DNA from 3 places in the Nocardiopsis alba genome. Region 2 is predicted to be linked to each of the others. Evidence: riboswitches for the same ligand, from Rfam matches in the RefSeq annotation. Region 2 holds a riboswitch; each other region holds the start of a gene.
The links. A riboswitch is a leader RNA that binds a small molecule or an ion and turns the genes downstream of it on or off. The one in region 2 is predicted to bind cobalamin.
Positions count from the first base shown of each region.

Region 1: linked by a shared signal. The riboswitch ahead of TR33_RS21850 (ferredoxin-like domain-containing protein) and the one ahead of TR33_RS08335 (ribonucleoside-diphosphate reductase subunit alpha) in region 2 are both predicted to bind cobalamin.
Region 3: linked by a shared signal. The riboswitch ahead of TR33_RS21875 (VWA domain-containing protein) and the one ahead of TR33_RS08335 (ribonucleoside-diphosphate reductase subunit alpha) in region 2 are both predicted to bind cobalamin.

Region 1 covers NZ_BAZE01000013.1:128,955-138,447, reverse strand. The annotation lists gene TR33_RS21860 (precorrin-2 C(20)-methyltransferase) at 1-1,080, opposite strand, end outside; gene TR33_RS21855 (precorrin-8X methylmutase) at 1,077-1,742, opposite strand; gene TR33_RS21850 (ferredoxin-like domain-containing protein) at 1,739-2,611, opposite strand; cobalamin riboswitch at 2,664-2,867, opposite strand; gene TR33_RS21845 (Fur family transcriptional regulator) at 3,019-3,450, opposite strand; gene argG (argininosuccinate synthase) at 3,818-5,263, opposite strand; gene TR33_RS21835 (anhydro-N-acetylmuramic acid kinase) at 5,586-6,761, shown strand; gene TR33_RS21830 (sodium:solute symporter) at 6,853-8,355, shown strand; gene TR33_RS21825 (RNA ligase (ATP)) at 8,405-9,487, opposite strand.
Region 2 covers NZ_BAZE01000003.1:566,576-576,068, forward strand. The annotation lists gene TR33_RS08335 (ribonucleoside-diphosphate reductase subunit alpha) at 1-3,544, opposite strand, end outside; cobalamin riboswitch at 3,689-3,888, opposite strand; gene TR33_RS08340 (hypothetical protein) at 4,207-4,779, opposite strand; gene TR33_RS08345 (NYN domain-containing protein) at 4,806-6,506, opposite strand; gene TR33_RS08350 (sigma-70 family RNA polymerase sigma factor) at 6,694-9,493, opposite strand, start outside.
Region 3 covers NZ_BAZE01000013.1:138,789-148,281, forward strand. The annotation lists gene TR33_RS21860 (precorrin-2 C(20)-methyltransferase) at 1-94, shown strand, start outside; gene TR33_RS21865 (cobalt-precorrin-4/precorrin-4 C(11)-methyltransferase) at 79-861, shown strand; gene TR33_RS21870 (bifunctional cobalt-precorrin-7 (C(5))-methyltransferase/cobalt-precorrin-6B (C(15))-methyltransferase) at 830-2,116, opposite strand; cobalamin riboswitch at 2,172-2,310, shown strand; gene TR33_RS21875 (VWA domain-containing protein) at 2,344-4,419, shown strand; gene cobO (cob(I)yrinic acid a,c-diamide adenosyltransferase) at 4,419-5,033, shown strand; gene TR33_RS21885 (bifunctional hydrogenobyrinic acid a,c-diamide synthase/histidinol phosphate aminotransferase CobBC) at 5,027-7,495, shown strand; gene TR33_RS21890 (ATP-binding cassette domain-containing protein) at 7,646-9,493, shown strand, end outside.

The DNA of each region.
Region 1 (9,493 bases), on a different contig from region 2:
GTGGACGGGGTCCTGGGCCGCCTCGAACACGGCGGTGGCCATACCGAAGACGCCGGCGTCCCCGCCCGAGACCACGGCGACGCGCTCGCCCCGACGGGCCAGGTCCAGGGCCAGACGCGCGCGGTCGATCTCGACGGTGTTGCCGGAGGAGTGGCGGGTCAGGCCCGCGCGCTGGGGGACCCGGTCGACGTAGGGGCCGTAGCCCACCACGTGGTCCACCTCGGCCAGCGCCGCCGTGGTCTCGGGGGTGATCCAGTGGTCGGGGCCGGGCCCCAGGCCGACGACCAGCAGTTCGGCCTCGGCCGTCGCGGACTCCGGGGTCCGCGCCTCCGTCACGGCGCCGTCCCTGGAGCGCCGACCGTTGAGGCTGTCCCCGGTGACCAGGATCAGGGAGAAGTAGGGCACCGTGTCGGGGTCGACCTCGGCCACCGGGAGACGGCGTTCACGATCCATCGAGGCGCGCTCGACGTAGACCGCGTGCTCCAACCGGCCGGCCGCCTCCAACGCCCGACGGACGGCGGGGAAGGTCCGGCCCAGCTTCATGATCACGGCCGCGTCGGTGTCGGCGAGCCGCCGCGCCAACTCCGGTTCGGGCAGGGTGCCGGGCAGGACCGTGAGCACGTCGGTCTGGCGGGCCAGGGGCGCCGCCGCCGTGGCCGTGGCCGCCGTGAACGCGGGCACGCCGGGCACGATCTCCGTCTCGTGGTGTTCGGAGAGCCGGTCGTGCATGTACATGTACGAGCCGTAGAACAGCGGGTCACCCTCGGAGAGCAGGACGACGTCCCGGCCGGCGTCGAGGTGGGCGGCCAGGCGCGCGGCGGACTCCTCGTAGAAGTCGGCCAGGGCCCCTTCGTAGCCGCCGGGATGGTCGGTGGCGCCGGTGGTCACCGGGTAGGTGAGCCGCTCCTCGATCGCCCCCTCGGGGATCAGGTCGGCGGCGATCCGGCGGGCGTTGGAGCCCCGTCCGGAGGCCGCGTGGTAGGCGACGACGTCCGCCTCACCGATGAGGCGGGCCGCTTTGAGGGTGATCAGTTCGGGGTCTCCCGGACCCACACCGACACCTCGAAGACGTCCGGTCACTCTTCCTCCTTGGCCAGGGCGTTGAGGGCCGAGGCGGTCATCGCCGATCCTCCCCGACGGCCGAGCGCGACCACGTGGGGGACGTCGATCCCATGCCGTTCGGCCAGCTCGGTGAGGGCCTGCTTGGACTCGGCTGCGCCGATGAACCCGACCGGGCAGCCGATGATCGCGCTCGGCCTCGGGGCCCCGTCGATCAACATCTCCATCAGGTGGAACAGGGCCGTGGGGGCGTTGCCGACGGCGACGACCGCGCCCTCCAACATCGGTTCCCACAGGGAGACCGCGGCCGCGCTGCGGGTGGTGCCCCACTCTCGGGCCAGGGCCGGCACGCGGGGGTCTCCGAGGAGGCAGAGCACCTCGTTGTCGGCCGGTAGCCGGCTCCTGGTCACCCCGGTCGCGACCATGGTGGCGTCGCACAGGATCGGCGCGCCGGCCCGCAGCGCCGCACGCGCGGCGGACACCAGACCGGGATGGACGACCAGGTCCTCGGCCAGGTCGACCTGACCGGTGCCGTGGATCATGCGCACCGCGAGCCGTTCGGCGTCGGCGGGCAGGTGGTCGAGCCGGGCCTCGCTCCGGATGGTCGCGAACGAGTCGACGTAGATCGCGGATCCGTCGTCGATGTAGTCGTAGCGCCTGGGCGGGCGTTTCGGGGTGGTCACCGTGTCCCTCCGGGGATGAGGACGCCACGCCGAGGCGTGACGACGAGTGCGTCGTGGCCGGCCGCGCGGGCCTCCTCCACGAGTTCCGTGATCGCGGCACGGTCCAGCCCCTCCTCGGGCACGGCCACGTGGCGGCCGCCGTCCGGGAGCGGGCCGTGCGGCAGGGGTGGCGCCGGGTCCGGCAGCCGGGGATCCGGCGGGGCCGGTTCGGCCAGGGGGGAGGAGAGCTCGGTGACGTGCCAGGGCGCCGTGGGACCGGAGCCGCGCCGTTCGAGGAAGGTCTCGGCGAGTCGGATCAGCGTCCCGGCGGCCTCGTCGAGGGGGACCGTCGCGCCCGGGTGTTCGCCGACCCGGAGCTGGGCCGACCGGTCGTCGAGGGCGGTCAGGCCCAGGTCACAGGTGCGGTCGAGCAGGTCGCCGCGGCCGTCGTCCAGGACGAAGAGGAAACGGCCCGGGAGGGAGGCCAGACGAGGGTTCGCGCACAGCAGCCGGTCCAGTTCGGCCGCGACCGGCCGCAGGTCGGTCCGCCCTCCCGACGTGCCCGTGCACGGGGAGACCATCACGTTGCGGACCAGTTCGTGGGTGCGCGAGGGCAGGAGTCCGGTCGCCTCCAGGGAACGGAGCGCCTCGGGGTCCAGCCTCCCCTCCCGTCCGGGCAGGGCGCGCAGTTGGAGGTTGGCCCGACCGGTGACGTGGACCCGCCCGTCGCCGTACTCCTCGGCCACCGAGGACAGGGCGGTGAGCGCCGGAGCGGGTACGCGGCCTCCGATGAGGCGGAGTCTGACCAGGAGGCCGTCGTCGGCGGGCCAGGGGCGCAGGGCTCCGGGGCAGCGGTCGTGCCGGGTTCGGGGCACGGCGGTCGGGGACATGCGGGTCCTTCGATCAGGGGCCCGTTCGCGAGGCCCGCGGGAACCTGGCGGACCGTCACCGCCAGCGCCAGCAGGTCTTCGGACTCGGGGTCGACCGATGCGGAACGCCTTCCCGGGCTCCCCGCCCAGTGGCCGTCCCGGGACCTCGGTCCCGGAACACGTCCGCCCGTCACCCTCACCGCTGCGCGTCAGTCCCGGATTCGCACCGGGTTCCCTGCTCCATGAGGTGGAGTTCGACTGGCCAGACGAGATTACCGTGTCCGGTTCGAGCGGATCGTCCCGGGGCCGCGGGGACCCTGCCTCGAGGGCCGGGAGACGTGATCAGGAGAGCGGTGGGCACGGCGAAGGGGACCCCACAGGGCCGGCACGCCCGTGGAGGGCGCCCTGGGGATCGAGGGAGGGGGCTCTCAGGAGACGCGCGCCTCGGAGCAGGAGCCGCACAGGCCCCAGTAGACGACCTCGGCCTCGTCGATCTCGAACCCGTGGTCGTCGGAGGCGGTGAGGCAGGGAGCGTGGCCGACGCTACAGTCGACGTCGGCGATGGCGCCACAGGAACGGCAGACGACGTGGTGGTGGTTGTCCCCCACCCGCGTCTCGTAGCGGGACACCGTGCCCTGCGGTTGGATGCGGCGCAGCAGACCCACGCCTGTCAGGGCCTTGAGGACGTCGTAGACGGCCTGGCTGGACACGGCGCCGATCTCTTCGCGCACGACGCGGATGATCGAATCGGTGTCCGCGTGCGGGTGGGCGTGCACGGCGGAGAGGACGGCCAGTCTGGGACCGGTCACCCGGAGCGCGGACTCGCGCAACATCCGCTCGAAGTCCGAGGGGGTCGACATACTCGTTGGACCTTCCGTCTTTTCTGGATCAACTCAAATAATGTGATCGTTCCATTCTAATGGGGCGAGAGTTCCGCCGGGCCTGCCCACACCCCTGTCACCGTGATCGACGTCGGCGTCGGCACGTGGATCACCCGACCCTCGAGCGCACCCTATGCCCGATCGTTCTCCCGATCCGGCCCGGATCATGCGCGTGGCCCGGCTTTCCGAACATCCGGGCCCCGCACGCCATTCCCTCGGGGCCCTCGAACCCACCGGCGGAGAGGGCCGCGCCCGGGGGCGGATCTCACATTCACCGACCCCGGACATGCGACCGCCACCGGCCCCGGAAGCCTCGGGGACGGTGGCGGCGCGGTGGTCGCGAGGGTCAGTCCGTGCCGGACTCCATCGCGGCGTGGTCGAGCCACTCGGCGTCGTCGACCTCGCCGCGAGAGGCGATCTCCTGAGCGCCGCCCTCGGGCATGGCGCCGATGAGACCGGTCGAGGCCGCCTGGGCGGCGCCGATCGAGGTCGGGTGCTCGCTGCCGACCATGCCGAGCCGGGAGTAGTCCTCCAGCTTGGCGCGGGAGTCGGCGATGTCGAGGTTGCGCATGGTGAGCTGGCCGATGCGGTCGCCCGGACCGAAGGCGGAGTCCTCGGTGCGCTCCATGGACAGCTTGTCCGGGTGGTAGCTGAACGAGGGGCCCGTGGTGTCGAGGATCGAGTAGTCCTCGCCCCGACGCAGCCGCAGGGTGACCTCGCCGGTGACGGCGGTGCCCACCCAGCGCTGGAGCGACTCGCGCACCATCAGGGCCTGCGGCTCCAGCCAGCGCCCCTCGTACATGAGCCGGCCGAGACGCCGACCGTCGTTGTGGTAGCTGGCGAGGGTGTCCTCGTTGTGGATGGCGTTGACCAGCCGCTCGTAGGCGGCGTGCAGCAGCGCCATGCCCGGGGCCTCGTAGATGCCGCGGCTCTTGGCCTCGATGATGCGGTTCTCGATCTGGTCGGACATGCCCAGACCGTGGCGGCCGCCGATGGCGTTGGCCTCCAGGACCAGGTCGACCGAGGAGGCGAAGGTCTTGCCGTTGATCGTGACCGGCCGGCCCTGCTCGAAGCCGATGGTGACGTCCTCGGGGACGATCTCGACCTCGGGGTCCCAGAAACGCACGCCCATGATCGGGTCGACGAGCTCGATGCCGGTGTCCAGGTGCTCCAGGGCCTTGGCCTCGTGGGTGGCGCCCCAGATGTTGGCGTCCGTGGAGTAGGCCTTCTCCGTGCTGTCCCGGTAGGGCAGGTCGCGCTCGGCCAGCCACTCCGACATCTCCTTGCGGCCGCCCAGCTCGTTGACGAAGTCGGCGTCGAGCCACGGCTTGTAGATACGCAGGGAGGGGTTGGCGAGCAGACCGTAGCGGTAGAACCGCTCGATGTCGTTGCCCTTGTAGGTGGAGCCGTCGCCCCAGATCTGGACCCCGTCCTCCAGCATGGCGCGGACCAGCAGGGTGCCGGTGACGGCGCGGCCGAGGGGGGTGGTGTTGAAGTAGGGCCGTCCACCGGAACGGATGTGGAAGGCACCGCAGGCCAAGGCGGCCAACCCCTCCTCGACCAGGGCGGCGCGACCGTCGACCAGGCGGGCGATCTCCGCGCCGTAGTCGGAGGCGCGGCCGGGCACCGACTCGATGTCGGGCTCGTCGTACTGGCCGATGTGAGCGGTGTAGGTGCACGGGACGGCACCCTTCTCGCGCATCCACGCGACCGCGACCGAGGTGTCGAGGCCTCCGGAGAAGGCGATTCCGACGCGCTCGCCGGCGGGAAGGGAAGTGAGTACCTTGGACATGACAATAAGCATGCACCCTTATGAATGAACATGCAATTCGGATCGGCGCGCGATCCTGTGACCCTCGTCATCCCACCACCCCCGACCTGCGGGTACCACCCTCCGAAACCGGGCCGCCCGGTTCGACCGGACCCCCTTCCTCCGCTCCCCGGCGACGACCACGACCCCGCGCCCCGGCCACCGTCCCATCACGGCTCCGACCAGGACGACGAGGGGGTGTTGACGCGGGAGGAGGCGCGGTATATCGCTGTCACACGGTGGGTCCGCGCACGGCAGGGGCGGGTGACGGACCCCGACGCCCCCTCCCCGCCCCGGGAGCCGCATGATCGTCATCGGTGTGTCCTCCGGCACCTCGGCGGACGGGATCGACGTCGCCGCCGCCCGGTTCGCCCTGGACGGCGACCTGATCCGGTTGACCCCGCTGGGCCACCTCGACCACCCCTACCCCGACGGTCTGCGGCGGGAGCTCCGTTCGGCCCTGCCTCCGGCGTCGACCACCCTGGAGACGGTCTGCCGGCTCGACACCCTGATAGGGCGCGAGTTCGGCAGGGCCGCGCTGGCCGGCATGGAGGCCTTCACCGAGGGCCGGGCCGACCTGATCTCCTCGCACGGGCAGACGCTCTTCCACTGGGCCGAGGGGCCCACCGTGCACGGCACCCTCCAGATGGGCGGACCCGCCTGGATCGCCGAGGCCACCGGGGTCCCCGTGCTCTCGGACCCGCGCACCGCCGACGTCGCCGCGGGCGGCCAGGGCGCCCCGCTGGCCGCCGTCCTGGACACCCTGCTGTTGGGCGAGCGGAACGAGGCCACCGCCGCGCTCAACCTCGGCGGGATCGCCAACGTGACCGTCGTACGCCCGGGGCGAGACCCCCTGGCCTTCGACACCGGCCCCGCCAACACCCTGCTCGACTCCGCCATGCGGCTGATCACCGACGGGGCGATCGACCTCGACGTCGACGGGCGGCTCGCCCGCTCCGGCGCCCCCGTCCCCGAACTCCTGGACCACCTGCTGGCCGAGCCCTACTACCGACAGGCCCCGCCCAAGTCGACCGGTCCGGAGCTGTTCGGGCCCGACCACCTGGAGGCGGCCCTGCGCGCGACGGGCCGCCCCGACGACGGCGACCTGCTCGCCACCCTGGTCGAGCTCACCGCCGTCACCGTCGCCGACGCCCTGCGCCCCCACGGGGTCGTCGAGGTGCTGGCCTCCGGAGGCGGCACCCGCAACCCGGCCCTGATGGATCGGCTCGCCGCCCGGCTCGGACCGGCCCGGCTGGACACCGTCGACGCCCTGGGGTTGGACGGCGACGCCAAGGAGGCCTACCTGTTCGCCCTGATCGGCTTCCTGAGCGCGCACGGACTCCCCGCCGCACTCCCCGCGTGCACCGGGGCCCGCCATTCCGCCATCGCGGGCTCCTTCACCCCGGGATCCGGGCCGCTCCGGCTCCCCGAACCGGCCGATCGGCCCCCGCGACTCCTACGCGTCGAACCGGCCCCCTGATCCGGGTCGCCGACCTTCACGGGACCTCGGACCCGGCCCCCGTCCCCGGAGCCCACCGCCCGCCCCGTCGACCCTCCGGAGGAACCGCCCGGTGCAGACCATCGACATCGTCGTCATCGTCCTCTATCTGCTGTGCTCGGCCTGGTTGGGGCTGAGGCTGTCCGGTCGCCAACGCGACATCAAGGACTACTTCATCGGAGATCGGCGGCTGCCCTGGTGGGCCGTGTGCCTCTCCGTGGTGGCCACCGAGACCAGCGCGCTCACCGTGATCAGCGTTCCCGGGATCGCCTACCTGGGCGACGTCACCTTCCTCCAGGTCGCCGTGGGCTACCTGATCGGCCGGATCGTGGTCGCCTTCCTGCTGCTGCCCCGCTACTACCGGGGCGAGATGACCACCGCCTACGCCTACCTGGGGCTGCGGTTCGGTCGAGGCATGCAGGCCACCGCCTCGGTCACCTTCCTGTTCACCCGGCTGCTCGCCGACGGGGTGCGCCTGTTCGCCGCCGCCATCCCGATGAAGATCGTCTTGGACTCGTTCGGTCTCGGCGTCTCCTACTTCGCGATCGTCGCGGTGATGGGCGCCGTGACCATCCTGTACACACTGGTCGGCGGGATCCGCGCGGTGGTGTGGGTGGACGTGCTCCAGATGGGCCTCTACGTCCTCGGCGGGATCGTGGCCCTGGTGGTCATCACCGTGAACCTGGACGTGAACTTCCTGTCGGTCGCGGCGGAGGAGGGCAAGACCCGGTTCCTCGACCTCACCTCCGACCCCGTCTCCTCCCCCTACGCGACGGTCACCGCCGTCCTGGGCGGGGCCCTGCTGTCGACCGCGTCGCACGGGGCCGACCAGATCATCGTGCAGCGGCTCCTGGGATGTCGCAGCCTGCGCGACGCGCAGAAGGCCGTGATCGTCAGCGGGGTCGTGGTGTTCGCCCAGTTCGCGCTGTTCCTGACCGTGGGTCTGGCGCTCTACTCCTACTTCGAGCGGGCCACGATCGAACGGCTCGGGATGGGCACCTCCGACGAGCTCTTCCCGGTGTTCATCGCCGAAGGGCTTCCCCCCGGTCTGTCCGGGCTGTTGTTGGCCGGGATCATCGCCGCCGCGATGAGCACCCTGTCGTCGTCCCTGTCGGCCCTGTCGTCCTCCTCCATGTCCGACCTGTACCAGCGGTTCTCGCGCCGGACGCTCTCGGACGGCGAGGCCCTGCGCCTGAGCCGACTGTTCACCCTGGGCTGGGGTCTGGTGTTCATCGTCGCCGCCGCGATGTTCACCGGCACCGACAACCCGGTGGTCGAACTGGGGCTGTCGGTCGCCAGCATCACCTACGGAGGGTTGCTGGGGGCGTTCTTCCTGGGTCTGTGGGTGCGCCGGGCCCGCCAGGCCGACGCCGCCGTCGCCTTCACGGTGGCCGTGGCGACCATGGCCTGGCTGTTCCTGTTCGCCCCGGGATTGGTCGGTTTCACCTGGTACACGGCGATCGGCAGCGCCATCACCGTGGGTCTGGGCGCCCTGCTGTCCCTGCGCCATCGGGACGAGGCCCCGGAGATCGAGACGGCGGAACGCCCCTCCCCGCTGGAGGAGGAGCGCCCCTGAGCCGCGGTCCGGGACGGGGCCACGACGGTCCCGTCCCGGACGGCGCGGATCATTCGTACTCGGTGCCGCCCTTGCGGGTGAGGTAGGCGTCGGAGACGAACTTGGCGATCGCGCGACCGCCCAGCTCCTTCGAGAACCGTTCCCTGGCCGGTCGGACCACGAGGCCCTCACGGATGTTCAGGGCGCGCCCGCTCCAGGTCTCGGCGCCCGAGGCCGCCGCGATCAGCAGAGCCTCGTCGTAGGGGCCCTCGTGGAGCACGGGGACCGCGGGCAGCCCCACCTCGGCGAGGAGACCGCCCAGGTCGGCGGAGTCGACCCAGACACGTCGACCGTCCACGTCCAGAGCGACGTCGAACACGGCGTACCCCGGCGCCTCCTCGGTCCGGCCGGTCTCTCCGTAGCCCAGGTCCTGGACACCTGAGCCGAAGACCTCACCGAACACGCCTACCCTGCGGGCTCCGAAGCGCTCGGCCAGCGCGCGGGCGGCCTTGCCGACCTCGGCGGCGCGGACCGCCCTCCAGTACAGGTTCCCGTCGTCGGGGGCCAGGGCGAGGTTCTTGCCACCGTGTCCCTTCGAGGAGACGAACTCCTCGCCGCTCTCGGCCAGCAGCGTGTAGAGGCAGGCGGTGCCGTGGATCTTCTCGGTGGCGACGACCGGCTCGCCCGGCTCGAAGACGCCCGGGTAGCGCTTGACGTTCTCGATCTCGATCCACCTGAGGAGATCCGGGGCGGCCACGACGTCGCCGCTCAGGTGCACGGGCACCTCCGGGACCCACTTGGTGATCCCGAGTTCGGCGGAGAGGTCGGTGCCGGCCTCGTGCTCGGCCGCCAGGTCGCGGTCGGCGAGCGCGGCGGGACGGCAGACGATGCCCTGGGAGAGCTCGCCTCGGAGCCGGATGGCCTTGACCCGGTTCCGTTTCGACCCCGCGAGCCGTCCGGTCAGACCGATCTCCTCGATGAGGTCCTCGGGCAGGAGGGCCCCCTCGGGGATGTAGACGGCCCAGTCGCCCGTCCGGTAGGCGCCCTTGGCCACGACCGCGTGGAAGAGCCCGACCTTCGCCAGCTCCAGGGCGTCGGCGTCGGGGTGCGGCAGGATCGTGAGTCGTTCGGCGGTGACCCGGAGGGTGGACATGAGGGG
Region 2 (9,493 bases):
GGGCCGGAGCGGGCGCCGGGGTCGCCGACACCGCGTTCAGCCGGCCGTCGGTGCCCTTGAGCGTGCTCTTCTCCACGTGCGTGGCGCTCTGCGCGCGCAGGTAGTACGTGGTCTTGAGCCCCGAACGCCAGGCCTTCCGGTACAGGGCGTCCAGCTTCCTGCCGCTGGGGGCCGCCATGTACAGGTTCAGCGACTGGGCCTGGTCGATCCACTTCTGACGACGCGAACCGGCCTCCACCAGCCAGGACGGGTCGACCTCGAACGAGGTGGCGTACAGGTCCTTCAGGTCGTCCGGCACCCGGTCGATCTCCCCCAGGCTGCCGTCGTGACGCTTCAGCTCCGCGACCATCTCCTCGTCCCACAGGCCGCGCTCCTTGAGGTCGCGGACCAGGTGGTCGTTGACCACGGTGAAGTCGCCGGACATGTTCGACTTGACGTACAGGTTCCGGTAGACCGGCTCGATCGACTGGTTGACGCCCGTGATGTTGGCGATGGTCGCGGTGGGGGCGATCGCCATGACGTTGGAGTTGCGCATCCCCGTGGTGCGCACCCGCTCGCGCAGCGAGTCCCAGTCCAGCGTCTCACCGCGGTCCATGTCCAGGTCGCCGCCGCGGGCCTCGGCCAGCAGCCGCAACGAGTCGATCGGCAGGACGCCGCGGCTCCACAGGGAGCCCTCGAAGGTCTCGTAGGAACCGCGCTCGGCGGCCAGCTCCATGGACGCCTCGATCGCGTAGTAGCCGATCAGCTCCATGCTCTCGTCGGCGAAGCTCACCGCGCCTTCGGAACCGTAGGGCGTGCGGAGCTCGAACAGGGCGTCCTGGAACCCCATGAGCCCCAGCCCGACGGGACGGTGACGCATGTTCGCGCGTCGGGCCTCGGGGATCGTGTAGAAGTTCACGTCGATGACGTTGTCGAGCATGCGCACGGCGGTGCGGACGGTACGGCGCAGCCGCTCGACGTCGATGCCCTCGGCGCTCACGTGGCGGGCCAGGTTGACCGAGCCGAGGTTGCAGACCGCGACCTCGTCCTTGTCGGTGTTCAGCGTGATCTCGGTGCACAGGTTGGAGGAGTGCACCACACCGACGTGCTGCTGCGGCGAACGCAGGTTGGACGGGTCCTTGAAGGTGATCCAGGGGTGGCCGGTCTCGAACAGCATGGTGAGCATGCGACGCCACAGGTCGACGGCGGGCAGCGTCCGGTGGACCTTGATCCGCCCGGCCCGCGCCTCGGCCTCGTAGCGCTCGTAGGCCTCGACGAACTCCAGACCGTACTTGTCGTGGAGGTCGGGGACCTCGTCCGGGGAGAACAGGGTCCAGCTCCCCTGCTCCTCCACACGCTTCATGAACAGGTCCGGAACCCAGTTCGCGGTGTTCATGTCGTGGGTGCGGCGGCGCTCGTCGCCGGTGTTCTTGCGAAGGTCGAGGAACTCCTCGATGTCGATGTGCCAGGTCTCCAGGTAGGCACAGACCGCGCCCTTGCGCTTCCCGCCGTTGTGCACCAGACCGGCCGCGGTCATGTACGTCTCATCGGTCTCCACCTTGAGGTCGAAGACGGTCGGGACGATCTCCGTCTCTCCGACCTCACGGACACGGGTGAACACCATGCCCTTGTGTTCGATCCAGTTCCGCTTGGTCAGGGGACGACAGCCCACCAGCTCGGCGATGCCCTCGACCGCGGGAACCCGGATGTCGAACGCCTTGGCGGTTCCATCGAACCGGATCTCGGTGCCGTCCGAGCGGCGTCCGGTGTGCGACTGTTCACGCTCTCGGTACTGTCCGGCGGCCGGAACCCCCAGGCGGAGCAGCTGGTAGCGCACTCCCAGAGCCAGAGGACGCGAAGTGCTGGTGAAGTAGATCTCCACCCCGCGGGAGACGCCGCCGTCGGTCTCGAGCAGCCCCTGGAGCAGAGCCCTGGTCTGGGCGTGCGGGAGGTGGGAGAACCGACGGGAGATCCTCTTGTCCTTTCGAGCGTCGTAGACGTCCTCGAAGGTGAAGGGGAGGGTCGGCTCGCCCGCGCCGGTGATACGACCGGTCCGTTCGTCACGAACCGCGCCCCGGCCGAAGGACCAGTGGATCTGGAGGTAGGTCTCGTCGCGCCCCGTCTCCCAGTAGTGGATGCCCCGGCTCTCCAGGTAGTGCCGGACGAACTCCAGGTGGGTGTCGAGTTCGGGGTTGCCGGAGACCCCCCACTGCTGCCCGCCCTTCGACAGGTGGCCGTCACCGAGCAGGATCCCGTAGAGACGGGCGTCATCCTCGGTGAACCCCTCGACCGGAACGATCTCCCGGGGAACGACCTGGGCGACGTAGTCGCCCTTCTCCAACCGGCCGGCGTCGACCCACTCGGCACGGACCTTGTCGTCCTCGAGCCAGGCCAGGGTCCGGCTGTTCGACTGACCCAGCGGGACACCCTGGATCGCGTAGAAGGGGTGTCCGGAGGTGACCTCGATGTCCTCGATCGAATGCTTGATCTTCACCCGCACCATGGGATCGACCTGGTCGTACATCATGACGTCGGTGACCTCGCGGTAGACACCGCTGTGCCCCAGGACCAGATCGCCGACCTCGATCTCGGAGATGGCCTTGCTCCCGTCCGCCGTATAGACGGGTGTGTCGGGCGCGAAGCACTGGTTGACCGCGACGGCGGTGTCGTTGGCGATCTTCAGGAAGGGGACGACGCCCTGGCTCTTGCCGTTGGTGCCCTTGATGTGGGAGCCCAGGCCGCGGACCGGGGTCCAGTCGTTGCCCAGACCGCCCGAGTACTTCGACAGCATCGCGTTGTTGCCGATGCCGTGGAAGATCTCCTGGAGGTCGTCACCGATCGTGGTGAGGAAGCAGGAGGAGAGCTGCGCGCGGACCGTGCCCGCGTTGAACAGGGTGGGCGTGGAGGCCATGAAGTCGAACGAGGACAGCAGCTCGTAGAACTCGATCGCGCGGGCCTCACGGTCGTCCTCGTTGAGGGCCAGGCCCATGGCGACGCGCATGAAGAAGGCCTGCGGCAGCTCGTAGCGGACGTCGTCGCTGTGCAGGAAGTAGCGGTCGTAGAGGGTCTGGAGGCCCAGGAAGGTGAACTGCTCGTCGCGATCGGCGTGCAGGGCCCGCCCCAGCACGTCCAGGTCGAACCCGGCCAGGGCGGGGTCGAGCTGGCCGAGCTCGACGCCCCGGCGCACGTAGGCCGCCAGGTAGCCGGCGTAGCGGTCGCCCATCTCGGTCTGCCCGGCGGTCTCGTGGGCGTCGAAGACGAAGCTCAGCGCCTCGGTGCGGAGCTTGTCGAGCAGCAGACGCGCGGCCACGTAGGAGTAGTCCGGGTCGACCTCGACGAAGCTGCGGGCGGCCATGACCAGGGCGAGCTCGACCTCGGAGTCGGCGATGCCGGGGTAGAAGCCGCGCCGCGCCTCGTCGAGGACCTTCTCCGCCGAAACACCGGTGAGACCGGCGCAGGCCTCGGCCACCACGTGTTCGATCCGGTCGATGGCGGTGCCAGGGCCACCCTCGTGGGTCTGCGTGGGCCGAACGGATACGGGCGCGGCCTCGACGTCAAGGGTCATAAAGCGGCTCCAACCTCGGTAGAAGAGTCCCCGGGGGCACACGAGTGAGCACGCGGCACGCAGCAGTGGAGGTGTACGTCGAACCTGTACGGTCCACCGGTGGGTCGCGGCGGCTCTCCCTCGAAGCCCCGTCGTCGTACGCACCTGAGGTGCGTGCGGGTGGCAGGTCTTCGGACTCGTGGGCTTCCTACTCCACCGTCGCTTCCCAGGGCCTGAACGGCTCCCAGTGCCTATGACGGCTTTCGTTCCCACTCACCGCTGCGGGGCAGTCCCGGATTCGCACCGGGTTCCCTCTTGCCTCACCCGCCCCGGAGGGCCGGTGAACCACCAGCGGGAGCGATACTACATCTAGGGGATGGTGGGTTGGTACACCGCAAGATGATGGCGTGTCGCGGGTTCTTCGGACGTATCGACCGTGGCCGGATCCCGCCGCCGAACATGGTATGAGGGGGCGAGACGGCCCCGCCCGGGGTCGCTCTCACCCGGCGGGATCGATGCTCCCACAGGGTGCGGGGCGGTCGGGACCACGCCCGAGAACCCGCCGCAGGCCCCCTCCTCCCCCTCGCGTCGCTCGGGGCGGGGAAGGAAAGCTCACACGAAGCCGGCCGCCTCCGGTCGCGGGCCCGGGGTCGTCGACGCTCCGGGCCGCGGATCGGCCGGGGTCACACCTCGTCGAGGATGAGGTCCAGGTCGTCCTCGGGCCTGCCGAGGTCGGATCGGATACGGAACCGGATTCTCAGCAGTTCGAGGAAGAGGTCCTCGACGTAGGGGCTCCGCGAGCATCCGGCGTGGAAGCGCGCGCCCGCGGTGGCCCAGCGTTCGGCCCCCTCCAGGTCGTCGTGCGCGTACAGCGCCTCGGCGACGTGGATGAGGGTGGGCAGCCCGGCGGGACCGCCCGACTCCAGGCGTTCCAGGTGGTATTCGGCCTGGCGGCGTTCGTCCAGTTGCAGGAGGGCGCCCGCGCTCAGGGCGTGCGGGTCGATCACGGTGACGCCGCCGTCGTCGATCGCCCGCTGGTAGGCCGAGCAGGCACGCTCGAACTCTTGGGCGATCTCCCACTGTTCGCCCGCGCGCACGAACAGTTCGGCGCGGCCGACCTCGCTTCCCGCGTCGACCCGGTTGGCCAGGTCCAGTAGTTGGGCGGCGATCCGACCGTGCTCACCCGACCGGACGGCGTGGAATTCCAACCGGTCGAGTTCTGCCGTCGTCACGTGGGTCAACCGCATCGCCCCCATCCCCTACTCGCACTCCCGCGCGCCGATCAGGTCCTGGCACGCTCCAGGGCCTGCCAGAACCCTTGGCGCAGTCCGTCACGGACCTCGTCGCGCAACAGGTGGTCGATCGGGAGCGAGGAGCCCTGAAGCAGGCGGGCCTCCAGGTCGGAGGGCATTCGTGGCCGTCTGGCCAGAACCGCCTCCACCCATAGGGCCGGAGCCTCGCGTGCGATCGACTCCGCGAAGTCGTTCCCTTCCCTGTGCGCGACATGCACCGCTTCATCAACGGTATGCGGGGCGGGGCCCGTCTGCTGGGCATATCCAGGACTGGGGGCGGATTCCTGGTGTCCCCTGGGGCCGAATCGGTCGTCGTACTCGGGACCAGTAGGCCGCCGCTCCCCGAAACGGGGGTCGGCGCCACCGCGGCGTGCGGCGTCAGCTTCCGTACTGGTCCCATAGGTAGGGTTTGGGTCCGACCCACCTCCGAAACCCTGGTCCTCGCCGGGTCCGCCCCCGTATCTGGGGTCGGGTGCGGGTGGGGTTCTGCGGGGCGGAGGTCCCTGGGGGGCGTCGGTGGCGAAGGAGACCTGCGGGCCCGTTCCGGGGTCGAAGGCGGCCTGGGGGCCGGTACCTCCGAAGGCCGGTTGGGGTCCGGTGCCACCACCGAACCCGGGCTGGGGTCCGGTGCTGTCGTAGCCGGCAGGGCCCGTACCGAGGCCGGGGGCCGTGCCGTTCGGGGGCGCCGAGGGAAGGCCGTAGCCGTTCGGTTCGGCGCCGCGCATCGACTGGTGGGCGCCGGTGCTCGGGGGCGGGTAGGGGGTCTGGCCGTTCTGGCCCGCGGGGGAGCCCGGGTAGGCGGCGGCGCCGTTGACCGGTTGTCCCCCGGTGGGGAAGCCGTTGGCGTCGATGCCCCCGGAGGCCCTGTTCTCTCCGCCGGAGCCGGCCAGGTGGTCGCCGCGTTGCTGGGCGAGGGAGCGTCGCATGGCGCGCAGTTGCTCCATGGCGCTGCCCTGGGGGACGGACTGTCCGCCGGTGCCGGCGAACATGGCCTCCAGTCCGCCGGTGGAGGTGTCGGCGGGCTGTTCGGGCTGGGCGCGACGCCCTCGTTCCGCGGAGCGGGGGCGGGCGGGCGCCTGTTCGGGGACCGGTGTGGCGCGCCCGTTGGCGAAGGGGGTGGTCGTCTTGGCGGCGTTCTCCTGGGTGGATCCGCCGCCGGAGAGCAGTTCGACGTGGGGGCGCAGGTGGCCCGCGCCGATCTCGATGAGGTCGTCGCACTCCTGGCGCAGGGACCGGGAGATGGTCCAGTTGCCCTCCACCGAGATGTGCACGACGGTGACGCGCACGCCCATCTCCTGGACGTCGGCGACCACCGGGGCCATGTCCTCGTCCCCGCTGACCAGGACCGCGTCGCACAGGACACCGGTCCGGGCGAGTGTGGTCAGGTCGCGTTGGACGTAGCTCTCCACGCCCTCGCGGCGCCCCGGGCGGATCCGGGCGGCTCTGAACTTGATGCCGGGGATGTCGGCGATGCCGTCCTGTTCCTGGGTCCTCCGGTCGTCGGCGATCGCCTCGTACCAGTAGCAGCGCAGGAGCGGCAGCCCCGTGCGGTCTCGCGCGACCTCGTTGAGGAACTGGACGAGACCGGAATAGTCCCAGGCGACGGAATCCCGGTTACGGGTTCCGTGTACGGCCATCGCGCCGTCGGCGAGAAGGTATCCCGCGTCGACGAACAACGCGCAACGGTCCACGTGACACCGCCCCCTTCCCTGTCGATCTCTGGGGCCATATCCATGACCGGGGCACAGCCTAGCCAAATCCGTCTGGTTTTGCGTTCCGCCTGTGAATACCCACGGTTATGGTCTTGCTACTCAACGGCGATTCCCCTGGATGTCCGTGGTTTTCCGAGCGCTGTGAACAGCGCCTCGATAACCGGGATCAGGTGCGCATAGGGGCCGCGAGTGCGATGACCCCCACCAGTAGCGCGTCCTGTTCGGAGAGGATTCGGATTTCCGATTCCCTGCCGAGCACCGCGTCGAATCGCGTCACGTCGGTACCGAAGGTCATCGGATCCCCGTCCGCTCCACGCGCGGAACCCACGAAGGCGTTGTCGACGGTTCCCGGCCCTTCGGAAGGGGCGTGGGGGACACCGTCGATCAGGACACGGTCGCCGCCCAATTCGGCGTCCCCTTCCCAGGCGACCACGTCGACCCCGGTCCGGACCGCCGTCGGGAGCAGCCCCGAGACCGGGAAGGCCGCTCCGTTCGAGTCCTGGAAGACCGCCGAGGTCTCGTCCAGGACCATCGCCTGCTGGTACCCCTCCACGGCGGGGTCCTCCAGGACCAGGACCAGGCTCCAGCCCGCGTAGACGCCGCGCCCCTCTTGGGCGGGGACGTCGGCGACCCACCACTGCCCGCCACCGGAGGCGCGCACCAGGTCGGTGACGTCGGCGAACGACTGGTAGGCCGAGTAGGCGGGCAGGTCGGCGGAGCGGGTCTCGGTGGCGGTGACGGTGGTGTAGGCGGCCATGCCCGGCCCCTTCACCCGCGCGGTCGGCACGCCCGGGTCCCCGGAGGCGGAGAAGTACAGCCCGGCCCAGCGGACCGAACCGCCCTCGGGAAGGGACCAGGTGGCGGAGCTGGAGGAGGTGGTCGTGGGGTCCTGGTCGCGGTCGAGCGGGGCCATCACCCAGTTGTCGTTGTCGATGCCCTCCCCGGAGCGGGCGCGGGCCTGGGCGCAGTCGCCCTCCTCGTGCTCCTCCGGTTCGTCCTCGTCCCGGTGGTCTTCGCCCGGGTCGGTGGGTTCGACGGTCTCCCCGGGAAGCTCGGGGAGTTCGGGTGTCAGGGGAGGTCCGGTCGGAGCGGGGTCCTCGTCCTCGAGGGACGGCGCCTCCGGGGTCGGGTATCCGGGCGGTCCGTCGGGTGTCCCTTCCTCACCTCCGCCGAGCAGGTCGTCGAGGGCCTCGCCCGCGTCCTCGGGAGAGACGTGGTCGGCGGGGGCCCGCCCGAGGTCGGCGTCCTCCTGTTCGGGGAGCGGGAGGGTGGGCCCGGGGTCCTCCGTCGGGGCGGGAGGGGTCGGCCCGGGAAGGGCCTCGGGGGTCTCCGGGGTCCCGGGGGTGCCCCACCAGGGCCACGGCCAGGTGGGCTTCTTCGACTCCTCGGGTTCGGTACAGGTCATGAGGGAGTTGCCGACGGCCTCCGTGCGTACCTGCCCCGCCGTGGCGTACCGGGCGGGGATCCCTTCGGAGGTGACCCCGCGTTCGCCGGTGGCCCGATGGCTCACGTTCCCAGAGGAGATCACGACCCCGGCGGGCACGTCCACGTCGGCGTCGGGGGCCACCCGAACGTCGAGGAAGTGGGTGCTGCTCTCTCCCGCGGCCATGCCCGAACGCACGCATTCACCGCCGCCGCTCCCGGCCGAACAGCCCCAGTCACCGTTACCGGAGGCCATCGGGACCGCGTTGCCGGCTCCGCCGGAGGAGATCATCTCCACTCCGGGAGGGAGGGTGATCTGGGCGAGGACGTCCTCGGCCGTGTCCTGCCCGGTGTTGAGCACGTCGAGGACCATGATCCCCTCGCTGCCCGGCACGAGCGACCCGACCGGGTCGATGCCCACGGCGAACTCGGGCAGCGGTTCCTCGGGGGCCGGTTCGGGTTCGGGCTCCTCGGGGGCGGGCGGCGGGTCCTCCTGGGGGTCCTCCGGTGCCGGATCCTCCGGTGCCGGGGCGTCCGGTTCCTGGGGCGCGGGCGGGTCCGGAACCTCCTCCGGGGGAACGTCGGCGGGCGGGGCCGGTACCGGAGCGGGCTCGTCCGGCGTGGCGGGCGGCGGGTCGTCGGGGGTGTCCTGGGCCGGGGGCGGCGGGTCCTCGGCGGGGGCGTCGATCGGCGGTGCCGCGGCCGGGGACGGCTCCTCGGGGATCGGTGTGTCCCCGCCGACCAGGGCGAAGGCGACGGCGACCGCCATGCCGGCGGCCGCCGCGGCTCCGGCCGTGGCCTGCTGCCCTCTTCGGGACATCCGATTCCACCAGGCGCCGCCGGCCGTCGCGCCGGGGACGGAGGCCAGGTAGCCCGTGGCGCCGAAGCCGACCACCAGGGGCAGCATGACCCCGCGCAGTCCGACGTTGACGTCCATCAGCTCCGCGTACACCTCACGGCACTCGCCGCAGTCGTCCATGTGCCGGTCGACCTTGGTGGTGTCGCGTTTGGACAGACCTCCGCGCACGTAGGCGCCCAGAAGGCCGATGGTGGGACGGCAGGCCTCCGCGGTCCCACTGCCCGCCAGGTGCATCTGGAGGTAGGCCTGGCGCAGCCCCTCGCGGGCGCGGTAGGCCAGGGCCGCCACCCCGTTGGGGTTCATGCCGAGGATGGTCGCCGCCTCGGCGGGTTTGACCCCTTCGATCTCGGTGTGCCACAGGACCGACTGCCAACGTTCGGGCAGGGAGAGGAAGGCGCGCGCGATCAGCGAACGTTCCAGCCCCTCCAGTGCCGGGTCGACGAAGGGCTCTCCGGCGTCGAAGCTCTCCATGTCGTCCGTGACGACCTGGCGCTTCTCGCCTCTCCCCCGGTCGTAGGCGGCGTTGCGCACCGCCGTGAGCAGGTAGGGGCGGAAGGCGTCGGTGGGCCCTCCCCCTCGCTGTATGACGCTGAGCACCTTGGTGAACGCCTCGGCGACGGCGTCCTCGACCTCGGCCTCGCCTCTCAGGAGCTGTCTGGCCAGCCCTCGGGCCGCTCCGGCGTGA
Region 3 (9,493 bases), on a different contig from region 2:
GATCGACATGCGCTGTCTGCTGATCGTGGGCGCCTCCGGGACCCGGGTCGACCCGGCCGGCCGGGTCTGGACCCCCAGGTGGGTGAGGACGTGACCGTCCACTTCGTGGGGGCGGGCCCCGGCGCCGCCGACCTGCTGACGCTGCGCGCCGCCCGCATGCTGGCGGCGGCCGACGTGGTGCTCTACCCCGGCACCTACGTGGACGCGGAGGTTCTCTCCCACTGCGCGTCCGACGTCGAGGCGATCGACACCCAGGGTCTGGACCTGGACCGCATCACCGAACTGTTGGTCGCGGCGCACTCCGGGGACCGCGAGGTCGTGCGGCTCACCTCGGGCGACCCGTCGCTGTACTCCGCGTTGTCCGAGCAGACCCGCCGACTCGACGCCCACGGCGTCCCCTGGGACGTCACCCCGGGGGTGCCCGCCTACGCGGCCGCCTCGGCCATGGTCGGTCGGGAGCTGACCGTGCCGCTGGTGGCCCAGTCGGTGGTGCTGACCCGGACCCGGGCCCGTTCGACGGCGATGCCGGACACCGAGAGCCTGTCCGCGTTCGCCCGGACGCGGGCCACCCTGGTCCTGCACCTGGCGATCCGCCGCGTCCGGGAACTGATGGTCGAGATCGCCCCCGAGTACGGCGACGACTGCCCGGTGATCGTGGTGCACAAGGTCGGCCATCCGGACGTGTCGGTGCTGCGCGGCACGGTCGCCGACATCGCCGACCTGGTGGAGGGAGCCGGACTCCGGCAGGCGGCCGTGATCCTCGTGGGCCGGGCCCTGGACCCGCGCGGGGGAGGGGAGTCCCACCTCTACGATCCGTGCCGCCCCAGGGTCAAGGGTCGACCGTCAGAGCCCACTGGGTGACCGTGCGCGCGGGCGTCCACCCGGTGAAGGTGCCGACGGGCGCGGCGGTCTCGACCTGGATCCGGGTGAGCTCTCCGCCGTGACGACGGCGGGCGTCCGCGAGCAGGGCCTCGGTCTCCAGGGTCACGCCGTGCACCACGAGCCGGCCGCCCGGCGACAGGGCGTCCAGGCAGGCGTCGAGTACGCCCGGCCGGGTCGCGCCACCGCCGACGAACACCGCGTCGGGCCCGGCGAGATCGCCCAGCGCCTCCGGGGCCCGGCCGGTGACCACCCGGAGACCGGGGACCCCCAGCCGTCCGGCGTTGCGTTCGATCCGCGCCGCCCGGTCGGCGTTCGCCTCCACGGCGTCGGCCGAGCAGGTCGGGTGGGCGCGCATCCACTCGATGCCGATCGATCCGGCCCCCGCGCCCACGTCCCACAGGTGCTGTCCGGGCGAGGGCGCCAATCGGGCCAGGGCCGAGGCGCGCAGGTCCCGTTTGGTGAGCTGGCCGTCGTGTTTGAAGGCGTCATCGGGAAGTCCGGTGACCAGGCCGTACCCGACCGGTCCGGCGAGTTCGAGGGCGAGCACGTGCAGGGCGGAGACCTTCTCGGCGGGGATGGACGCCCATCCTTCGGCCGTGCCCTCCAACCGTGACTCCGAGGGCGCGCCCAGGTCGCCCAGGACCGTCATCCGGCTCTCTCCGTACCCGGCGCCGACCAGCATCCCGGCGACCGTCGCGGGCGTGCCCGCGTCGGAGGAGAGCACCAGGACACGACGTCCCGGCGCGAGCCTGCGCAGAAGCGGGCGGGGGTCCCGGCCGACGAGGCTCACCACGGCGCACCGTTCGGCGGGCCACCCCATACGGGCGCGGGCCAGGGCGACGGAGGAGACGGCCGGTTCCAGACGTACGGTCTCGGGACCCAACGCGTCGATCAGGGTGGTGCCGATCCCCGACACCAACGGGTCTCCGGAGGCGAGCGCCACCGTACGGGCCCCGTCGAGGGAGGCCAACAGGTCGGGCAGCCCCTCACGGAGCGGGGAGGGCCAGGGCTCGCGGCGTTGCCCGGGCGTCTCCGGAAGCATGGACAGGTGCCGGTGGCCGCCCAGCACCACCTCCGCCTCCAGAACCAGCGTGCGCAGGCGTTCGGGCAGCCCGGACCAGCCGTCGGCCCCGACACCGACGACGGTGATCCCGACCCCTTCGGCGGGGAGGGGCGTCTCGCCCGGCAGGGCCCGGCCGGGCACCCGACGGGGAGGGCGCGTGTCGTCCTTCATGGCCCTGACGCTATCGTGGCGGGCAACAGGCGCGAGGTGCCCCTGCCCGCCCGGCCATCGGAAACGGTGGTGACGGCGGGAGGGGAGAATCTGGGAAGCCCGGTGAGATTCCGGCACAGGCCCGCTGCGGTGAACCGAGCCTCCGTGAGGAGGACCCGGCAAGTCCGAAGACCGGCCTCGCGCCCGCCCATGACGTATGGCGAAACGAGCGGGAGCCTCACATGCCATTGCGGTCTTCGCACTTTCCCTTCTCCGCGATCGTCGGTTGCGACACCGAACCCCTCGACGACCTCGGACTCTCCCTGGTCCTGACCAGCGTCTCGCCGGAGATCGGCGGCGTCCTGGTCCGCGGCGAGAAGGGCACCGCCAAGTCCACCGCGGTGCGGGCGCTGGCCTCCCTGCTGCCGCCCATCGACGTCCATCGCGGGGACCGCTTCTCCGTGGACCCGGCCGACCCCGGACAGCACTCGCCCGACGGTCCCTTCGGCCCCGAGACCCCGGTGGAGAGCCGGCCGGTCCGGCTGGTCGAACTCCCCGTCGGCGCCACCGAGGACCGGGTCCTGGGCTCCCTGCACCTGGAGCAGGCGCTCACCCGAGGACAGGTCGCCTACGAACCCGGACTACTGGCCCGAGCCCACCGCGGGCTGCTCTACGTCGACGAGGTCAACCTCCTCCACGACCACCTGGTCGACCTCCTGCTGGACGCGGCGGCCACCGGCCGGGTGACCGTCGAACGCGACGGCTTCTCCGTGGAGCACACGGCCCGCTTCCTGCTCATCGGCACGATGAACCCGGAGGAGGGCGAGCTGCGCCCGCAGCTCCTCGACCGTTTCGGGCTCACCGTGGAGATCGCCGCGCCGACCGAGCCCCGTGCCCGCGCCGAGGTGGTCCGACGCCGGATGGCCTACGACACCGACCCGGCCGGCTTCGCCGAGCGCTACCGCGAGACCGAGCGGGCCCTGTCCGCGCGTATCGCCGAGGCGCGCGACGCCCTGGACCGGGTCCGGCTGTCCGAGGCGGCGCTGCTCAAGATCGCCGAGGTGTGCGCCGCCTTCGAGGTCGACGGTCTGCGCGCCGACATCGTCACCGCCCGCACGGCGGTCGCGCACGCCGCCTGGGAGGGGCGGACCGAGGTGACCCGCGCCGACATCCGCCGCGCCGCCACCCTCGCCCTGCCGCACCGGCGCAGGCGCAACCCCTTCGACGCCCCGGGGCTGGACGAGGAGCTCCTCGACCGGGTCCTGGGCGAGGAGGAGCTCCCGCCCGATCCGCCGGAACCCTCGGGCCCGGACGGCGGCGACGACCCCGTCGACACCCCGCCCGAGGGCGACGGCGCACCGGACGCCGAAGGCCCCGAACCCACCGAGGGCCCGGCCGACGGACCGATCGGTGAGGAGACCGGCCCGGAGCCGGAGACGATCCCGGAGCCCGCTCCGCACGAACCCGTGGGCGAGGATCGCCCCGACTCCGAGTCCCGGCCGTCCGCCGCCCCGCTCCCCACGGCCAAGGCGGCCGCCCCCTACCGCCCCCGTACGTTCACCGTGCGGGGGACCGGAGAGGGCGCCGACGGTCGACGCAGCCGCGCCATCGGAACCCGGGGCCGCCGGGTCGGCGCCTCCCGCCCCGGCCCGGGCCGGGGCTCCTCGCTCCACCTGGTGGAGACCGTGCGGGCCGCCGCCTCACGACCGGGCGAGGGGGAGCGGATCCGGCTGCGTCCGGAGGACCTGCGCGTCGCGATCCGGGAGGGCAGGGAGAGCAACCTGGTCCTGTTCTGCGTCGACGCCTCCGGCTCCATGGCCGCGCGCAAACGCATGACCGAGGTCAAGACCGCGATCCTCTCGCTCCTGCTGGACGCCTACCGCAGACGCGACAAGGTCGGCCTGATCACCTTCCGGGGGAGCACGGCCGAACTCACGCTGCCGCCCACCCGTTCGGTGGACGTGGCCGCCGTCCGTCTCGACGAGATGCCCGCCGGCGGCCGCACCCCGCTCGCCGAGGGGCTGCTGGAGGCCGCCCGGGTGGTCCGACGGGAACGCCTGCGCGACGCGCGCCTGCGTCCGCTCCTGGTCGTGGTCACCGACGGCCGGGCCACCGGGGGACGGGGCGCCGTCGGCCGTGCCCTGGACGCCGCCGACCACGTCGCCGGACTCGGGGTCACCACGGTCGTGGTGGACAGCGAGTCCGGTCCCCTGCGTCTGGGGCTGGCCGCCACCCTCGCCGCCCGCCTGGACGCCGACCATCTGCCCGTCGGCGAGGTCGACGCCGACGCCCTGAGCGACGCCGTACGAGAAAGGGCCGCCTGATGCCCCAGGGACAGCCGTCCGTCGTCCCCGACGACGGACTCACCACACGCCAACGCCGCAACCTTCCGCTCCTGGCCGTCCACACCGGTGACGGCAAGGGCAAGTCGACGGCCGCGTTCGGTCTGGCCCTGCGCGGCTGGAACCAGGGCTGGCGGATCGGGGTGTTCCAGTTCGTCAAGTCGGCGAAGTGGCGCATCGGCGAGCAGACCGTCCTGGAACGCCTGGGCCGGCTCCACGAGGAGACCGGCGAGGGCGGCCCGGTCGAATGGCACAAGATGGGCTCCGGCTGGTCCTGGATCCGCCACCGCGACGGGGCCGAGGACCACGCGGCCGCCGCCGCGCAGGGGTGGGAGGAGATCAAGCGCAGACTCACCGAGCAGACGCACGACCTGCTCATCCTCGACGAGTTCACCTACCCGATCGCCTGGGGGTGGGTCGACGTCGAGGACGTCGTCGCCGCCCTGGAGAGCCGTCCCGGACGCCAGCACGTGGTGATCACCGGCCGTCGGGCCGACCCGCGTCTACTGGAGGCCGCCGATCTGGTCACCGAGATGACCAAGGTCAAGCACCCGATGGACGCCGGCCGGAAGGGCCAACGAGGGATCGAATGGTGACGTCCCCCCTCCGCCCGGAGGGGACCGCCCCGCCCCGGTTGATGATCGCCGCGCCCATGACGGGGCAGGGCAAGACCACGATCGCGACCGGGCTGATGGCGGCGCTCCGGGCCGCCGGTCACACGGTGAGCGGGCACAAGGTCGGGCCCGACTACATCGATCCCGGTTACCACGCCCTGGGCACCGGACGGCCCGGCCGCAACCTCGACCCCCACCTGGTGGGCGAGGAGCGGGTGGCGCCGCTGCTCCTGCACGGGGCGCGCGGCGCCGACATCGCCGTCGTCGAAGGCGTGATGGGGCTGCACGACGGACGGATCGGCACCGACGGGTTCGCCTCCTCCGCGCACGTGGCGGCCCTGACCGCGACCCCCGTGGTGCTGGTCGTGGACGTGTCCCGCATGTCGCGTTCGGCGGGGGCCCTGGTGGCGGGGATGGTCGCCTACGATCCCGCGGTCGAGGTCGTCGGGGTCATCCTGAACAAGGCCGGGTCGGCCCGCAACGTCGCCGAGATCGCCCGGGCCATGCCGATCCCCGTCCTGGGGGTGGTCTCCCGCGACGAGGAGATCGCCGCGCCCTCCCGCCACCTGGGGCTGGTCCCGGCGGCCGAACGGGCCGAGTCGGCCCGCGCCGTCGAACGGCTCGGCGAGCGCGTCGCGCGCGACGTCGACCTGGACGCGCTGGTGGAGCTGGCCCGTTCCGCCCCGGCCCTGGACGCCCGCCCCTGGGATCCCGCCGACGAACCGGGGATCGCCGCCGCCGACGGTCCGCGGCCGGTGATCGCGGTGGCCGGCGGCCGGGCCTTCACCTTCCGCTACCCGGAGACGGAGGAGTTGCTCACCGCCGCCGGATGCGAGGTCGTGGCCTTCGATCCGCTCGTGGACACCGCGCTGCCCTCCGGGACCCGGGGCCTCTACCTCGGCGGCGGCTTCCCCGAGGTGTACGCGGGTCGGCTCGCCGCCAACCGGGCCCTGCTGACCGAGTTGCGCGACGCCGTCCGCTCCGGGGTGCCCACCGTCGCCGAGTGCGCCGGCATGCTCTATCTGGCCGGGTCGCTCGACGACAGGGCCATGGCCGGGGTCCTTCCCGCGCACGCCCGGATGACGGAGCGGCTCACCCTGCGCTATCCGGTGGCGACCGCGCCCGGAGACACGCTGCTCACCCGCGCGGGCGAGAGCGCCACCGGTCACGAGTTCCACCGCACCCGCATGAGCCCCGGAGCCTGCGCCGAACGCCCGGCCTGGGTCGTCGATGGAGCTCCGGAGGGCTTCGCCTCCGACACGCTGCACGCCTCCTACCTGCACCTCCACTGGGCCGGCCGTCCTCGCTTCGCGGCACGTCTGGCCGACGCCGCGCGCGCGACCCCGCCCCCCGTGCCCGCCTCCGTCCCGGCACCCGACCTCGTGTCCCTGAAGGCGGAGGCGGTGGCGGAACCCGTCGCCGACCCGCTCCGCCATCACGGTGACGTCGAGGTGGGCGAGGGGATGCTGGACCTCGCCGTCAACGTCCATCCGGGGCGGCGTCCCGTGTGGCTCGACCGCGCCCTCGCCGAGAGCCTGCGCGAGATCGACGCCTACCCCGACCCCGCACCGGCCCGGGCCGCGATCGCCCGCCGTCACGGGCGCGGGGTCGACGAGGTGCTGCCCACCGCCGGAGCGGCCGAGGCGTTCACCCTGATCGCGCGGCTCCGTTCCTGGCGGCGGCCGGTCGTGGTCCACCCCCAGTTCACCGAACCGCACGCCGCGCTCGAACAGGCCGGACACGCCGTCACGAGCGTGCTCTGCCCGGCCGAGAACGGTTTCGTCCTCGACCCGGACGCCGTCCCCGACGACGCGGACCTGGTGGTCGTGGGCAACCCCACCAACCCCACCGGAGTTCTCCACCCCGCCCGTGACCTGCGTCGACTCTGCCGCCCCGGGCGATTGGTCGTCGTCGACGAGGCGTTCATGGACGCGGTGCCGGGAGAGCCGGAGAGCCTGGTCGAGGAGCGGATCGAAGGGCTGGTGGTGTTGCGCAGTCTCACCAAACACTGGTCGATCCCCGGCATCCGGGCCGGATACCTCGTCGGCGACTCCGGGACCGTGCGCGGACTGGAACGGGCGAGCACGCCCTGGTCGGTGTCCACCCCCGCGATCGCGGCCATGATCGCCTGTACCTCGGAGGAGGCGGTCCCCGAGGCGGAGCGCCGCGCCCGTGAACTCGACGGATGGCGCTCCCATCTCGAAGCCGGGCTGCGCGAGGCCGGGGCGGGGTTCGTCCCCTCACGGGCTCCGTTCGTCCTCGTGCGGGCCGGGGAAGGGGCGCACGCGCGCCTGCGCGCCCAGGGGATCGCGGCGCGCAGGGCCGACACCTTCCCGGGGCTGGACCCCTCCTGGATCCGGGTGGCCGTACGCTCGCCGGAGATCACGCGTCGTTTGACGGCCGCCCTGGCCGGCCTCGTCCCGGACACCGCCCCTTCGGCCTGATCCGGGACGGGCCGGTCGCGTTCACCCCGTTCTGTCCTCGCCCTGTGTCACGATGTGGCGCGTGGCCGAGGAGGGCGTCGAGCAACGGCGACCGTGTGGCCGGACAGGCGACCCGCCCGGATCGGTGTGGACGTCGAGGAGGTCCAGGGGATGGAAGAGACGATGAGCACCGGTTCCGGACACGCCGCCGACGGCCACGACCTGATCCGCGTGCGGGGCGCGCGGGAGAACAACCTCAAGGACGTCGCCGTCGACCTGCCCAAGCGCAGACTCACGGTGTTCACCGGGGTCTCGGGATCGGGCAAGAGCTCGCTGGTGTTCGACACGATCGCCGCCGAGTCGCAGCGGATGATCAACGAGACCTACAGCACCTTCGTCCAGGGGTTCATGCCGCGCACGGAGCGGCCCGACGTGGACCTGCTCGACGGATTGACGACCGCGATCATCGTCGACCAGGAGAGGATGGGCTCCGACCCCCGCTCCACGGTCGGTACCGCCACCGACGCCAACGCCATGCTGCGCATCCTCTTCAGCCGGCTCGGAACCCCCTACGTCGGCCCGCCCGGGGCGTTCGCCTTCAACGTGCCCTCGGTCAAGGCGAGCGGCGCCATCACGGTCGAGCGCGGGGCGAGGAAGGCGGTCAAGGCGACCTTCAGCCGGACCGGCGGTATGTGCGTCACCTGTGAGGGCCGCGGCACGGTCTCCGACATCGACCTCTCGCGCCTCTACGACGACACCAAGGCGATCTCCGAGGGCGCCTTCACCATCCCCGGATGGAAGTCGGACAGCTTCTGGACCGTGCGGCTCTACGCCGAGTCGGGGCTGGTCGACCCGGACAAGCCGATCCGCGAGTTCACCGACAAGGAGAGGTGGAACCTCCTCCACCACGAGCCCGTCAAGGTCAAGATCGACGGGGTCAACCTCACCTACGAGGGGCTGATCCCCAAGATCCGCAAGTCGTTCCTGTCCAAGGACCGGGAGGCGATGCAGCCGCACATCCGGGCGTTCGTGGACGAGGCCGTCACCTTCACCACCTGCCCCGACTGCGACGGGACCCGCCTCACCGAGAGGGCGCGCTCATCGCGGATCAGAGGGGTGAACATCGCCGACGCCTGCGCGATGCAGATCAGCGATCTGGCCGACTGGGTCCGGGGGCTCGACGGGATCGAGGAGAGCGCCGAGGCCGGAGGAGGCGAGGCGCGCGGCACGGTGGCGCCGCTGCTCACCACCCTGCGACGGACCCTCGACTCGTTCGTGGACATCGGCCTGGGCTACCTTTCCCTGGAACGTCCCTCGGGCACCCTGTCGGGCGGCGAGGCCCAGCGCGTCAAGATGATCCGACACCTGGGCTCCTCCCTCACCGACGTCACCTACGTCTTCGACGAGCCCACCATCGGCCTGCACCCCCACGACATCGGTCGGATGAACGAACTGCTGCTGAACCTGCGGGACAAGGGCAACACGGTGCTGGTCGTGGAGCACAAGCCCGAGACGATCGCCATCGCCGACCACGTCGTCGACCTCGGACCCGGGGCCGGGACGGAGGGCGGAAGCGTCGGTTTCGAGGGGGACGTCGAAGGACTGCGCTCCTCCGGCACCCTCACCGGACGCCACTTCGACGACCGGGTCCGGGTCAAGGAGAGCACGCGCACGCCCACCGGGGTCCTGCCGATCCGCGGCGCGAAGGCCAACAACCTGCGCGACGTCGACGTCGACATCCCGCTGGGGACGCTCGTCGTGGTCACCGGCGTGGCCGGCTCCGGCAAGAGCTCCCTGGTGCACGGCTCGATCTCCTCCGACGCGGGCGTGGTCTCGATCGACCAAGGCGCGATCCGCGGTTCCCGACGGAGCAACCCGGCCACCTACACCGGGCTCCTCGACCCGATCCGCAAGGCGTTCGCCAAGGCCAACGGGGTCAAGCCGGGACTGTTCAGCGCCAACTCCGAGGGGGCCTGCCCCAACTGCGGCGGGATCGGGGTGATCTACGCCGACCTGGTG